Regions from separate parts of the Agrobacterium sp. 22-223-1 genome, predicted to be linked through region 2. Evidence: riboswitches for the same ligand, from Rfam matches in the RefSeq annotation. Region 2 holds a riboswitch; the other holds the start of a gene.
What was found. A riboswitch is a leader RNA that binds a small molecule or an ion and turns the genes downstream of it on or off. The one in region 2 is predicted to bind cobalamin.
Positions count from the first base shown of each region.

Region 1: linked by a shared signal. The riboswitch ahead of bluB (5,6-dimethylbenzimidazole synthase) and the one ahead of ACQZ60_RS22280 (DUF1636 family protein) in region 2 are both predicted to bind cobalamin.

Region 1 is NZ_JBNWCN010000001.1:1,627,797-1,634,985, forward strand. Features, by position in the region: gene ACQZ60_RS08070 (NADP-dependent malic enzyme) at 1-375, shown strand, start outside; gene ACQZ60_RS08075 (DUF2865 domain-containing protein) at 512-1,624, shown strand; gene bluB (5,6-dimethylbenzimidazole synthase) at 1,819-2,535, opposite strand; cobalamin riboswitch at 2,613-2,794, opposite strand; gene ACQZ60_RS08085 (TolB family protein) at 2,859-3,689, opposite strand; gene ACQZ60_RS08090 (glyoxalase superfamily protein) at 3,878-4,255, shown strand; gene ACQZ60_RS08095 (NAD+ synthase) at 4,509-6,188, opposite strand; gene ACQZ60_RS08100 (LTA synthase family protein) at 6,411-7,189, shown strand, end outside.
Region 2 is NZ_JBNWCN010000006.1:289,862-297,050, reverse strand. Features, by position in the region: gene cobD (threonine-phosphate decarboxylase CobD) at 1-1,013, opposite strand, end outside; gene cbiB (adenosylcobinamide-phosphate synthase CbiB) at 1,012-1,977, shown strand; gene ACQZ60_RS22290 (cobyric acid synthase) at 1,964-3,421, opposite strand; gene cobO (cob(I)yrinic acid a,c-diamide adenosyltransferase) at 3,423-4,040, opposite strand; cobalamin riboswitch at 4,175-4,389, shown strand; gene ACQZ60_RS22280 (DUF1636 family protein) at 4,511-4,936, shown strand; gene cobW (cobalamin biosynthesis protein CobW) at 4,933-5,970, shown strand; gene cobN (cobaltochelatase subunit CobN) at 5,973-7,189, shown strand, end outside.

The DNA of each region.
Region 1 (7,189 bases), on a different contig from region 2:
TCCAATTTCGGCTCGCGCGATTCCGAAAGCGCCCGCAAGATGCGCCGTGCCCTGAAGATCGTGCAGGAAGCCGCACCGGAACTGGAAGTTGACGGCGAAATGCAGGGCGGTTCGGCCCTTTCGGAAGCGCTGCGCAAGCGCGCCATGCCGAACAGCGTGCTGACCGGCGAAGCGAACCTTCTGGTCTTCCCGAACCTCGATGCCGCCAACATCACCCTCGGCGTCACCCGCACCTTGACGGAAGGCCTGCATGTCGGCCCGATCCTGCTCGGCACGGCCCTGCCCGCCCATATCCTGTCGCCCAGCGTCACCTCGCGCGGCGTCGTCAACATGGCGGCCTTTGCCGTCGTGCAGGCCTCGCATCCTTCGGTGTGATAGAGGCCCTATTAACGCAATTTTGAACAGGCTGTTGCCGCCTTGCGGCAACAGCTTATGTTATCTTCCCGAAACACGGATTTCGTGAAGTATAACGCCCCTGCCACCGGCCGGGGACATCGAACGGATCGAACAATTGACCCGCCGCAGCCGCATCATCGGCCTCCTGCTTCCCCTTGTTTTCGTCGCCCCGGCCGCCGCTTTCGCGGATCAGGTCTGCGATATGCTTTATGCGCAATTGCGCGAGCCGCCCCGCGTCATCGGCAATACGGCCGAGGTGCGGCGTTACGCCAATGCGCTCGCCCGCCAGAATATCGTCATCCGCAAGATCAGGAACGACTTGCGCGGCTATGGCTGCTCATCCGGCAGCGTCATCGTCTACGGCAATCCCAATGCCGGTATCTGCGCCGAAATCGGCGATGCGCTGGCGGAAGCAGAAAGCGAGCGCGACGCCATCATCCGTGACCGCGACGACGCCATGGCGGCAGCGCGTAGCGACGACGGCGACATCAGGCGTCAGCGCATTCTTGCCGCCCTCGATGCCAATGGCTGCAACACCCTGCCGCAAACGGAAACGCAATTGCCGCCGCCTCCGGATGTAACGCGTTATCCCGACGCTTTTCGGCAGAATGGCCCGCAGAACGGCGACGAGCCGGGACAGGCGGGGCTTTCGCCCTACCCCAACGCCGCCGAGGGCGGGCTTCGCACACTCTGCGTGCGCACCTGCGACGGCTCGTTTTTCCCCATCGCTTCCAATGCCTCGCCGCTCGATTTCCGCGCCCAGGCGGAGCAGTGCGAGAAAATGTGTCCGGGCACCGAGACGGAGCTTTATTTCCACTCCATGACGGATCAGGAAACCGCCGATATGGTTTCGGCGGAAACAGGCAAACCCTACAGAGAGCTGCCAACCGCCTTCGCTTACAGGAACGCCACAGCAAAAGCGCCGGGCTGCGCCTGCAACATGGCCGCCTATCACAATGAAATGCAAAAGCAGGAAGAGGCCGCCCGGCCGCAGCCCGAAAAACCCTATTCCGGCATCACCACCATTCCATCACCGCAAGGTGACAAGGCTGAAAAACCCACCGAACAGCAACAGGCTGCCAAGCCGCCGGAACAGCCCGTTCCCGAACGCGACTATGACCCGAACGATAGCCGCGTCCGCGTCATAGGCCCGAAATTCCTGCCCGACCAGACGGGCCGGATCGACCTGAAGAACCCGGCATTGAAGGGTATACAGCCGCAGCAGTGACATACATCGCGGAGCGAGCGCGCTCCCCTTGCTTCTTCTCCCCGAGGGGGAGAAGTCCGCGGCAGCGGGATGAGGGGGCGGCGTCAGCGATATTCGGAGAGCTTGCCCCCTCATCCGACCCTTCGGGCCACCTTCTCTCCGGCGGGGAGAAGAAACACGCGGCAACGTCCCGCTTTGTTCACAGGCCTCCGCTTCTACACCCCGCCCCAGCGGTTACGGAACACCAGTTCCTCCAGCGGCACGCGCTGTCGCCAGCCCTTCACCGCCAGTTCCGGCTCGTTATAGAGCGCATCGACACGGCCGAGGCAAAGCCAGGCGACGATTTCGATATGGTCGGGAATATCGAGAATGGTGCGAATGTCGCTATCGTGGAAAATGCTGACCCAGCCGACGCCGATGCCTTCGGCGCGCGCCGCGAGCCAGAGATTCTGGATGGCGCAGACGGTGGAATAGACATCCGTGCGCGGATTGTGGGTGCGGCCCAGCACCACCTTGCCGCCGCGCGTCGGATCGCAGGTGACGCAGATGCTGAGCGGCGCCTTGCGGATGCCTTCAAGCTTGAGACTGCGATAAAGCGCCTGCTGCTCGCCCGTAAACATCGCCGCCGCCTCCTCATTGGCGCGGCTGAAGGCCACGAAGGCCGCCTGACGGATCGCGCCATCGGTGACGAGGGTAAAATTCCACGGCTGCATGAAACCGACAGAGGGTGCGGAATGGGCCGCCTTCAAAAGACGCTCCACCAGATCGTCCGGCAGCGGGTCCGGCAGGAACTGGTCGCGCACGTCACGACGGGTCTCGATGGCGCGGTAAATCGCCTCGCGTTCCTCACAGGAAAACGGGCGGGCGGGCGAGAGCGCGTGATCGAACGAACTGGCGCCGGGCGGATTGCTTACGGACGAATCGGCTGGCATCGTTTATCCCCAACAATGCGAAGACCGGGCGCAAATGCGCACCCCGCCTCGACAACAACCTGCCGCCGTCCGCGCGGTTCGGTCTATCCCGTCAGGCCGGTCTTCTGACTTGGCTTCATCCGCCCTTTTCGCCTTCCCGAATTGCTCCAGTGGCTTTAAAAAAGAACGTCCGCCTCACAGCGCTGGGCACGTTCCGGTCTTTCACCGGATTCCCGATTCTCCCGCCGCAAGGGCAGGCACCTGACAGGCAAGCTATGGGCAAAAAAGTTTGCGGATGCAAGCATCCTGCCGGCGGTGCGGCAATGTGGCCTGCCTCATCCCCATCATTCCACCGGGAAATACCTGACATAAGCGAACTCGTCCCCATCCGGTGACCAGTTGGGCGAATTCATCGTTCCCTGCCCGCCGAAAAGTTCGAACAGCGTCTCGGCATTGCCGCCATCCATATCCATCAGCCGCACCCGCACATCGAGATCGCGCGGATGGTCGAAAACGTCGCCGTCATAGGAAACGAACACCACCTTGTCTCCCCTCGGAGACGGGTGCGGAAACCAGTCGCCATAGGGGCTGTCGGTGATGCGCTCGACGGCTGAGCCATCCACCCGCACGCGCCAGATCTGCATTCGCCCGGTGCGGCTGGAATTGAAATAGATCCACTCACCGTCCGGCGAATAATCCGGCCCGTCATTGCGGCCTTCGCCATGGGTCAGCCGCGTCTCGACGCCGCTTGTTATATCCATCGAATAGATATCGAAGACCTGATCGCGAATGCCGCAATAGGCAAAACCTTTCTCATCCGGCGACCAGCCATGCCAGTAAGAGGGAAGATTTTTCGTCATCAGCCGCGGCGCACCGCCCGCCGAGGCCATGAGATAAATGGCGCTCTTGCCGAATTCCACCTTGTCGGAAATGGCGTAGAGCGAACCATCCGGCGAAATGCCGTGATCGTTGTTGCAGAGCGTCGCAAAGCCGGTATCGACCTTTTGCGGCGAAATATCACCGGCAAGAGACAGGCGGTAAAGCAGCCCTTCGCTGTTCAGCAGCAGGTATTTTCCATCCGGCGACCAGTTCGGCGCTTCAAAAAGATCAGGCGTCTGCCACACCACCCGCATCTGCCGGGTGCGGATGTTGAAGATTTCGATGGAGCTGCGCATTCTGCCTCCCGGGCGTGTCGGTGTCTCGTTCAAAGCGCCCGGTGCAGACATTCCGTTTGCATCCGCCATCGCCTCGATTATGATCCTAGGGCGGCAGGCACCGTCCTGCAAATTCAAACCAGAAAAAACGCCAGCGCTCCGGCACCGTCCGCGACCTTTGCCGTTTCTCCCAGATCCGAGGTTCCGCGATGAATACCATCGCCGATCACGGCATCCGCTTCGGCCGGATCGCCGCAATGCTTCCTGTCAAAAACATCGAAAAGGCCCATGATTTTTACGTTGGCGTGCTGGGCTTCGAAAAGACCTTCGAAAACGGCAACCCTGTCGGCTTCATGATCCTCAAACAGGGCAATGCCGAGCTGCACCTGACATTGCAGCCCGCACACAAGGCAGCACCCTTCAATGTGGCGCATATGATGGTGAGCGATGTGGACGCGCTGCATGCGCTCTGCAAGAGCCAGGGCTTGCGCATCATCAAGGGCCTGCAGGACAAGGATTACGGTCTCAGGGCCTTTGTGTTTGAGGACCCGGATGGCAACCGCATCGATGTGGGACAAGTTATTTAAGGTAAGTGAACGGCGCGGGGTTTTCTCCGCGCCGCTTGCTTAAACACGAAGGCTTGTTGTGGAACGAGCGCATGCCGCTTGTTTCTTCTCCCCGCGGGGGAGAAGTCCGCGGCAGCGGGATGAGGGGGCGACGTCAGCGATAGACCGAGAGGTTGCCCCCTCATCCGACCCTTCGGGCCACCTTCTCCCCGGCGGGGAGAAGAAACGCACGGCAACGCCGGGCAAAGCATCCGCTACCCGCGCCTTCCTTCAATCATCGATCCCGAAACCGGTTGGTGATCGGATAACGCCTGTCACGCCCAAAGTTCTTCTTGGTGATCTTCACACCCGGCGCCGATTGCCGGCGCTTGTATTCGGCGAGATAGAGCAGATGCTCCACCCGGTGCACCGTCGCCACATCATGGCCACGAGCCAGAATTTCCTCAACCGACATTTCCTTCTCGACGAGGCATTCCAGAATATCGTCCAGCACCGGATAGGGCGGCAGCGAATCCTGGTCGGTCTGGTTGGGGCGCAATTCGGCCGAGGGGGCCTTGGAAATGATATTGGCCGGGATCACCTCACCGGAAGGGCCGAGCGCGCCCGGCGGCACATGGGCATTGCGCCAGCTGGAAATGGCATAGACCTGCATCTTGTAGAGGTCCTTGATGGGGTTGAAACCGCCATTCATGTCGCCGTAGAGCGTGGCATAACCCACCGACATTTCCGACTTGTTGCCCGTCGTCACCACCATGGAGCCGAACTTGTTCGAGACGGCCATCAAGATGGTGCCGCGCGTGCGGCTCTGCAGGTTTTCCTCGGTAATGCCCTCTTCCGTGCCCTCGAAGAGATCGGAAAGCGCCGAGAGGAATCCTTCCACCGGCTCTGAAATCGGCACGATATCGTAACGGCAGCCCAGCGCCTTGGCGCAATCGGCCGCATCCTTCAGCGATTCCTCCGAAGTATAGCGGTAAGGCAGCATGATGCAGCGCACCCGCTCCTCGCCCAGCGCATCGACGGCAAGGGCGGCACAGATCGCCGAATCGATGCCGCCGGAAAGGCCGAGAACCACGCTCTTGAAGCCGTTCTTGTTGACGTAATCGCGAAAGCCCAGCATGCAGGCGCGGTAATCCGCCTCCTCGCCTTCGGGAATCTTCGAGAAAGGTCCGCTATCGCAATGCCAGCCGTCTGCCGTGCGTTTCCAGTCGGTGACGGCAAGTGTGGCCTCGAACTGACTCATCTGGAAGGCGAGCGTTTTGTCGGCATTGAAGCCGAAGCTCGCGCCGTCGAACACCAGCTCATCCTGCCCACCCAACTGGTTGGCGAAAACGAGCGGCAGGCCGCTTTCAATCACCTGTCGCAGCGCCACCTGATGGCGCACATCCAGCTTGCCGCGATAATAGGGCGAACCGTTCGGCACCAGCAGGATTTCCGCCCCGCTTTCGGCAAGCGTCTCGCAGACACCCATATCGTTCCAGATTTCCTCGCAGATCGGAATGCCGATCCTGACCCCACGGAAATTATAGGGACCGGAAATCGAGCCTTCGGAGAAAACCCGCTTCTCGTCGAACTCGCCGTAATTCGGCAGGTCGATCTTGTCGCGCAGCGCGATGATCTTGCCGCCATCCAGAAGCGCCACGGAATTGTGCCGGCCCGTCTCGCCCTGTCGCGGAAAACCGATGACGATGCCCGGTCCGCCATCGGCGGTTTCCGCCGCCAGCTCTTCCACGGCTTTCAGGCATGCTTTCAGGAAAGCCGGTTTCAGCACCAGGTCTTCCGGCGGGTAGCCGGATATGAACAGCTCCGTCAGGAGCAGAAGATCGGCGCCCTGCGTCGCCGCATCGGCCCTTGCCTCGCGCGCCTTGGCGAGATTGCCCGCCACGTCGCCAACGGTGGGATTGAACTGCCCGACGGCAATCCGGAGATGGTTCTGGATATCGTGTCTGTCGCTCATGGCTTTTCAATACCGCGCCCGTGGCCGCTCCGCAACGCGGCAATTGCATGGCGGCGTCCGTTACGCTTCGGCCGCGCGCGTTCACGCTAAGGTTATCGCCGCACCGGCCAGACTCTTCAAAGTTCATGTCGCGTTCATCGCGCTTATGTGACAGTTACATGACACTTTTGCGACACCCGATTCACCTCCCCGGATCGGCCGTGCCGCCTGCAATACCGGAGTATGGGTTTGAGAGATTCGGCGCCAAAAACAACGGCTTCCGAAAAGGCTGGTTTCGTCTTTTCGCCTGCATGGACAAGGAGCCTTTCCAAGCTTTCGGGCATCGCCTATCCGCTTGCCAATCTGACGGTCGCGTCCGTCGTGCTGGTCGTGGCGCTGGAGTGGATCGCCCGCGGTTCGCTCACGGATGTCGGCGCTTTCCTCACCTCCTCCGCCCGCCCCGGCATGACCACCATTGCCGCCGTGCTCGCCCTTCTCGTGGCGCTGGATGCACTTCTTGGCAGGCGTTACCTGTCGCTGATCGCGCTTGCGCCGCTCTGCGCGCTGACGGGGCTGATTTCGGCACAGAAACAGACCTATCTTTCCGATCCGCTTTATCCATCCGACCTGCTGTTCGGCCGGCAGATTCTTGAGCTTCTGCCGACCATGCTGAAGGCCCAGCCGATGACGGCAGCCCTCGTCGCCCTCGGCATCTGCGCCACGATTGCCGCTCTCGCAGCGCTGTGGCTGCTGGCGCGCCGCCATTCACCGGGCTTGAGCTGGCGCGAACGCGCCGCCGGTCTCGCGATGGCGCTGCCGCTTCTTGCGGGGCTCGCCTCACTGATGGACTATTCGCATTATTCCTGGGTGCGCGATCGCCTCAACATCATTCCCATGATGTGGGATCAGCAGGAAAATTACCGCCATAACGGCTTCCTGATGGCCTTCGCCTTCAATATTCCGATGGCCAATGTCTCGGCGCCGCAGGGTTACGGCGAAAACAGCATTGCCGACCTGACCGC
Region 2 (7,189 bases):
GCCTCCTCAACGCGCTGCCACTCCGTTTCGCTACCGGGAAGGCCGAAACGCATGTCGTTCGGCCTTTCATCAAAAATGCGGACCAGAATGCCGTGCCGGCCAAGATGGCTGAACAGGTCTGCGGTGCGGGGATCCCGCACCAGAGTAAACAGCGAGGTGCCGCCGGCAATTGCCAGCCCCGCTTTCTCCAGCATGGCGTTCATGCGCCGGGCGTCTTCGGCAAGGTGCAGACGCATGGATGATTGCCATTCCCCGTCCGCCAGAGCCTGTGTCGCGATATGCAGCGCCGGGCCGGAAACCGCCCAGGGGCCGAGCCTTGCCTCCAGTTCAGCAGCGATATCGGGCTGCGCAATCGCGAAACCCAGCCGAACGCCCGCCATGCCGTAAAATTTGCCGAATGAGCGCAGGACCACCAGCGCATCCTGACCGGCGGCATCTGCGAGGCTTTCGGCAAGTCCCGTCTCGATGAAGGCTTCGTCCACGACGAGCAGCCCACCCTTGCGGCGCATGGCTTCGGCCAGCGACAACAATGCAGCGCGATCCGTGATGCGGCCATCGGGATTATTGGGATTGACCACCACGGCATAGTCATGAGCCGACATCGCGTTGATGTTTTCCACCTCGGTCACAGCCAGCCCGGCCATGCGTGCGGTCCGGGCATGTTCCGCATAGGCGGGTGAAAGCACGGCGCCGCTCTTGGCCCCGCGGGCGATAGCGATCTGAGCCAGCAATGGCATCAGCATCTGGGTGCCGGGGGAAAGCGCCACATGCCGGGCGGAAGGCGCATCGAAATGCGCCGTCGCCAGATGTTTCAATTCTTCGGCGGCGTCCGGTTCCGGCAGGCGGGCGAATGCGCTGGCAGGGATCGGCGAATGCGGGTAATAGTGCGGATTGATCCCGGTCGAAAGGTCGATCCATGGTTCCGGCGCTTCAGGAAACATCAGACGCGCCCTGCCGAGATTGCCGCCATGACGGATCGCAGCTTTCGCCTTTTCTGGTACTGTCTCGCCCATGTTTTTTGCTCTCGCTTTCCTGTCGCTCGTGATCGAACGCCTGACCGGCTATCCGGACTGGCTGTTCAAACGCATCGGCCATCCCGTCACCTGGATCGGTTCGCTTATCGCGCTGCTGGACAAAAAATGGAACCGGGAGAGCGCGTCATTTTCACAGCGTAAGGGGGCTGGTGTGGCGGCTCTCGTCGTTTTCGTCGGGCTGACGCTGCTTGTTGCATGGTTAGCGCAATCCGTTCTCCTCCTCATGCCCTTTGGCCTTTTGCTGGTCGCCGTGCTTGGCGCTTCGCTGCCGGCGCAGAAAAGTCTCGAGCAACATGTGGAGGCTGTCGCCACTGCGCTGGAGCGCGAGGGTGTGGAAGGCGGCCGCAAGGCGGTATCGATGATCGTCGGGCGCGATCCGCAAAAGCTGGACGAGGCGGCAATTTGCCGTGCGGCGATCGAAAGTCTGGCCGAGAATTTTTCCGACGGCATCGTCGCTCCCGCCTTCTGGCTCGGCCTCCTGGGCCTACCGGGCGGCGCGGCCTACAAGGCGATCAATACGGCCGACAGCATGATCGGCCATCGCTCACCCCGTCATGAGGCTTTCGGCTGGGCCTCCGCCCGGCTGGACGATCTGGTCAATCTGCCGGCCTCGCGGCTGAGCGGCGTTCTTTTCGTTGTCGCGGCGTTTTTTGTTAAGGGCGCATCACCCGGCGGGGCCATGGCCGCGATACGTCGCGATGCCCACCATCACCGTTCCCCCAATGCCGGCTGGCCGGAGGCGGCGCTGGCTGGCGCTCTCGGCTTTGCGCTCGCAGGGCCGCGCTCCTATGGCGGGCAGATGATCGAGGCGCGTTTCATGTGCGAAGGCGGCAGGGCGGCGCTGGTTGCCGGCGATATTCGCAGGGCGCTGCGGCTCACACGGGTTGCCGACCTGTTGTTGATCGGCCTGCTGGGACTTCTGGCGATCCTTATCGCGCTATAGCGAGCAGACGGTCGAGATCGAGGTGCTGTTCCATATGCGCCGCAAGGCGATCAAGAACGGCGTCCACCTGCGCATCGTAGTTTAGTTCCGTGTTCTGTCCGCCAAGCCGCTCAAGCCACGCGCCGCGTTGGCGGTCGTCCGAAAACAGGCCGTGAATATAAGTGCCGAAGATGCGGCCGTCAGGCGACACAGCGCCGTCTTCATGCCCATCAATTTTTGAAAAAGGCAGGCTGTCGGTTCCGCTCGCGGTTTCACCGACATGCATTTCATAGCCGGATAAATCAATTCCGTCGAAACTCTTCCCTGTAACGGAAACCAGCCTTTTGTCGCCCGTCAGAACAGTGTCGACATCCAGCAGGCCGAGCCCGTCGACTGTTGCCGGCGCTCCTTCGATGCCTTCGGGATCGGCAACTGTTTTCCCAAGCATCTGGTAGCCGCCGCAGAGGCCCAGAACATGGCCGCCACGTCTCACATGCGCCTTGATATCGATGTCGAGTCCCGTATTCTTCAGCACGGCAAGATCGACGATGGTGGATTTCGAGCCGCAAAGCAGCACCAGCCGGCAATCGGCGGGAATGGTTTCGCCCGGCCGCACGCGGATCAGTTCGACATCCGGTTCCATGTCCAGCGGATCGAGATCGTCGAAATTGGAAATATGCGGCAGAATCGGCACGGCGATGCGGATCTTCGCGTCAGGTTTCCGCTCAGCCGGGCCGGAAAGCCCGAGAGCATCCTCTGCCGGCAACTTAGCGGCATCGGAAAAATGCGGCAGGAGCCCGATGGAGGCCCAGCCGGTTTTTTCGGCAATCATGCGCATGCCGTCTGAAAACAGGGCCGGATCGCCGCGAAAGCGATTGACGATAAAACCTTCGATCATCGCCGCGTCTTCAGCTTCGAGCACGGCTTTGGTGCCGACGAGGCTGGCGATGACGCCGCCCCGGTCGATATCGCCGATCAGGATCACAGGCGCGTCCGCAGCTCTGGCAAAACCCATATTGGCGATATCATTGGCACGCAGGTTGATTTCGGAGGCGCTGCCTGCGCCTTCCACCAGCACCAGATCGGTCTGTTGTTTCAGGCGGTCGAAGCTTTCCAACACACGCGGCATCAGCCCGGCCTTCATGTGCTGATAATCGGCCGCTTTGGCATTTCCGGCGATCTTGCCCTGCACCACCACCTGTGCGCCGGTCTCGCTCTGCGGCTTCAGGAGCACCGGGTTCATGTGCACGGAAAGCGGCACGCCCGCCGCCCGTGCCTGCAGCGCCTGCGCACGACCAATCTCGCCGCCATCGGCGGTGACCGCCGCATTGTTCGACATGTTCTGCGGTTTGAACGGCATGACGGACAGGCCGCGCCTGACGAAGGCACGGGCAAGGCCGGCCACCATCAGCGATTTGCCGACATCCGAGCCGGTTCCCTGAAACATCAGCACGCGTGCAGCCATATCAGAATTCTATCCCCGCCTGCGCCTTCACGCCCGCCTTGAAGTGATGTTTCACGAGGGTCATTTCCGTCACCATATCGGCCGCGTCGATGAGCGGTTGCTTGGCGTTGCGGCCGGTAACGATGACATGCAGATCGGGCCTGCGGCTGGAAAGCGTTTCGACCACCTCTTCCAGCGGCAGGTAATCGTAACGGAGCGCGATGTTCAGCTCATCGAGGATCAGCAGGCCGATGGTCTCGTCGACCATCAGGACCTTGGCTTCTTCCCAGGCCTTTGCCGCCGCTGCGACGTCGCGTTTCAAATCCTGTGTGTCCCAGGTGAACCCTTCGCCCATGGTGCGCCACACGACCTTGTCGCCGAACAAAGTCAGCGCCTGCTGTTCTCCCGTCGACCATGCGCCCTTGATGAATTGAACGACGCCCACCCGCCGCCCGGTGCCGAGCATGCGCAGGGCAAGGCCGAAAGCGGCGGTGGATTTGCCCTTGCCGGGACCGGTATTGATCATCAGCAGACCTTTTTCGATGGTCTTTTCCGCAACCTCGGCGTCCTGCATCGTCTTGCGGTTGACCATTTTCTGTCGGTGACGTTCGGCTTCGCTGTCGCTGATGTCGCGTGTCATCGCGTTTTCCTTTTCATCCAGCGGCGCGGGACCCGGTGCCCCCGCCATTCGGAGCGGCGACTATACCCAATTTGCCGCACCCGGCAATGTGCGGGCCACAGGGCCGCGGCATTGACCCCCACGCCCGTTCAGCCTAAGGGTAACGGACTGACGGTCTTTTCCCGGCAACGGGAAAAGCTAAGAGGGAACACGGTTCCAGCCCGATTACCGGGTCATTCCGTGGCTGCCCCCGCAACTGTAAGCGGTAAGCCCGCACCGTAAAGCCACTGGACACCTCAACGGGTTCGGGAAGGCGGTGTCAGGGTGTAAAGCCGCGAGCCAGGAGACCTGCCGTTTCAGGAAAAACGTCTGCCGGGCGGGGTGCTCCGGTCAGTCGGTTAGATCGAGCATCCGGTTTGCGCCTGTCCGCATACCGTATTCGACATCCGCACCCCCGAGATTTTTTTGCAAGGCGCGGGAAACGATACGGTTTGGATATTTCAGCGACATCTTCATGTGCAGGCGGAAACACGCAGGACGAAACGGCGTCCGGCGTGATCGTCTTCGTTTGCAGAAGCTGTCGCGATGAAGCCGAGCCCAATGCCGAACCGCGCCCCGGCTCACGCCTCGCCGATGCCGTCATCGCAAAGGCGGAGGAAACGGGTGTCACCGTTCGTTCCGTCAACTGCCTCGCCAATTGCAAGCGCGGGCTTAGCGCCGTGCTGCGCAGCGCCAATGGCTGGTCCTATGTCTTTGGCGGGCTGACAATAAGTGACGCGGAAGATTTGCTGACCGGCGCACGGCTGCTGGCCGCTGCTCCCGACGGCCTGATGCCCTGGCGCGGTCGCCCGGAACCCTTAAAGCGCGGCATGGTGGCGCGCATTCCCCCATTCGATTTTACCGAGGAGAGATCATGAGCACCCTTCTGGACCGCGTTCCCTGCACCATCGTCACCGGCTTTCTGGGGGCTGGCAAAACCACGCTGCTGCGCGGCCTTCTCGAAAAGCTGGACGGCAAGCGGCTGGCGATCATCGTCAACGAATTCGGCGATATCGGCATCGATGGCGAGATTCTCAAAGGTTGCGGTATTGAAAGCTGCCCGGAAGAAAACATCGTCGAACTGGCCAATGGCTGCATCTGCTGCACGGTGGCGGATGATTTCCAGCCCGCCATCGAACAGATTCTGAGCCGCCAGCCGAAGGTGGAGCATATCCTCATCGAAACTTCCGGCCTCGCCCTGCCGAAGCCGCTGGTGCAGGCCTTCCAGTGGCCGGCGATCAAGAGCCGCGTGACGGTGGATGCCGTCGTGGCCGTGGTGGATGGCGCCGCCCTTGCCGAAGGGCAGGTGGCGCACGACATGGAAGCGCTCGCGGCCCAGCGGGCCAATGACGAGGCGCTCGATCACGATGACCCGGTCGAAGAGGTTTTCGAGGATCAGGTCGCCTGCGCCGATCTTATCGTGCTGACCAAGGCCGATCTTCTTGACGATGCCGGCCTGAACAAGGCCAAGGCGCATGTTCTCGAACATCTGCCGAAGGCGGCAAAGATCGTCGTGGCTTCCAATGGCGCCATCGACCCCGCCGTGCTGATCGGTCTTGGCCTTGCGGTGGAAGAGGATATCGAAAACCGCCGTACCCACCATGATGGCGAACTCGACCATGAGCATGACGATTTCGACAGCTTCGTCATCGATCTGCCGGCCGTGACCGACCCGGAAGCGCTGGCAGCCCGTATCGCCGAGACGGCAGCTGCGGAAAATGTCCTGCGCATCAAGGGCTTCATCGAGGTTTCCGCAAAGCCGATGCGCCTGCAGGTGCAGGCTGTCGGCAGCCGCGTCAACCATTATTACGACCGGCCCTGGGCTGTGGGTGAGGAACGCCGCAGCCGCCTCGTCGTCATCGGCGAAAAGGGCATCAACCGCGAAAAGATCGAACAGATGCTGGCCGCCTGACGATGCACATTCTCGCCACCACATCCTCGTCTCTGGACGACCTGATCGAGCCGGTTGATCTCAACCAGCCCCGGTCTGATGTGGTGGTACTGTCTTTTTCGGCAAGCGATCTGGCCGGCTTGGAACAGGCCTGGCGGCGAACAGAGGGTGCGCTCCCCTCCCTGTCAGCCGCCAACCTCTCCGAGCTTCGACATCCCATGTCGGTCGATCTCTGGATCGAAAAGACGGCGGAACATGCCAAGGTTATTCTTATCCGGATTCTCGGCGGTGCGGAACGCTGGCGTTACGGTGTCGATCAGCTTTCCATTCTTGCACGCAGGCGCGGCATCAAGCTTCTGCTTTTGCCGGGTGAGTGCAGCGAAAGGGACGAGAAACTCGAAGCGGCCTCGACCGTCGATCGGCGGATTTTGACCTCGGTCCTCTCCTTCTTTCGCGAGGGCGGGCAGGAGAATATGGATCGGCTTGCCCTTGGTCTCGCCGCTCTTGCAAGAGGCGAGGCATGGCCGGATATCGAAGCCGAACCGCTGCCGAAAGCCGGTTTCTACCGGCCCGGTAGGGGCGTTGTGGATAGGGTGGAAGCCTGCGCGGGTTTTCCCGACGGTGCGCCCGTTCTGCCCATTCTGTTTTACCGTTCCATGCTTCTGGCGGCAGATGCAGCACCGGTGGATGCGCTTTTCGAGGCGCTCTCGCGGCGCGGTTTTGCACCCTTGCCGATTTTTGTCTGCGGTCTGAAGGATAGCGAGGCGATCCGTTTCCTCGAAACGGCGCTGCCCGATCTGAGGCCCGCCGCCATCATTGCCGCCACCGCCTTCGCCAGCCAGACGGATGACAATGGCACAACGCTGTTCGACCGTCTCGGCGTGCCGGTGTTTCAGGTGGTGATGGCGACGACGCGGCGGGACGGATGGGCGGAAAATGCGCGCGGGCTCAATCCCTCCGATCTCGCCATGCACGTCGTCCTGCCGGAACTGGATGGCCGGATTCTCGCCGGAGCAATCTCGTTCAAACAGGCGCGCGTGGATGGCGGCGCGAGTTTGCTCAATGTACCCGAGGCCGATCGGGTCGAGCAGGTGGCAAATCGCATCGCCGCTTTCCTGCGGCTGAGGAATGCCCTTCCACGGGATCGCCGTCTCGTCATTCTGATGCCGGATTATCCCGGTGCGGCGCCCGGACGAACCGGTTATGCCGTCGGTCTCGATGTGCCGCAAAGCGTTCTCGA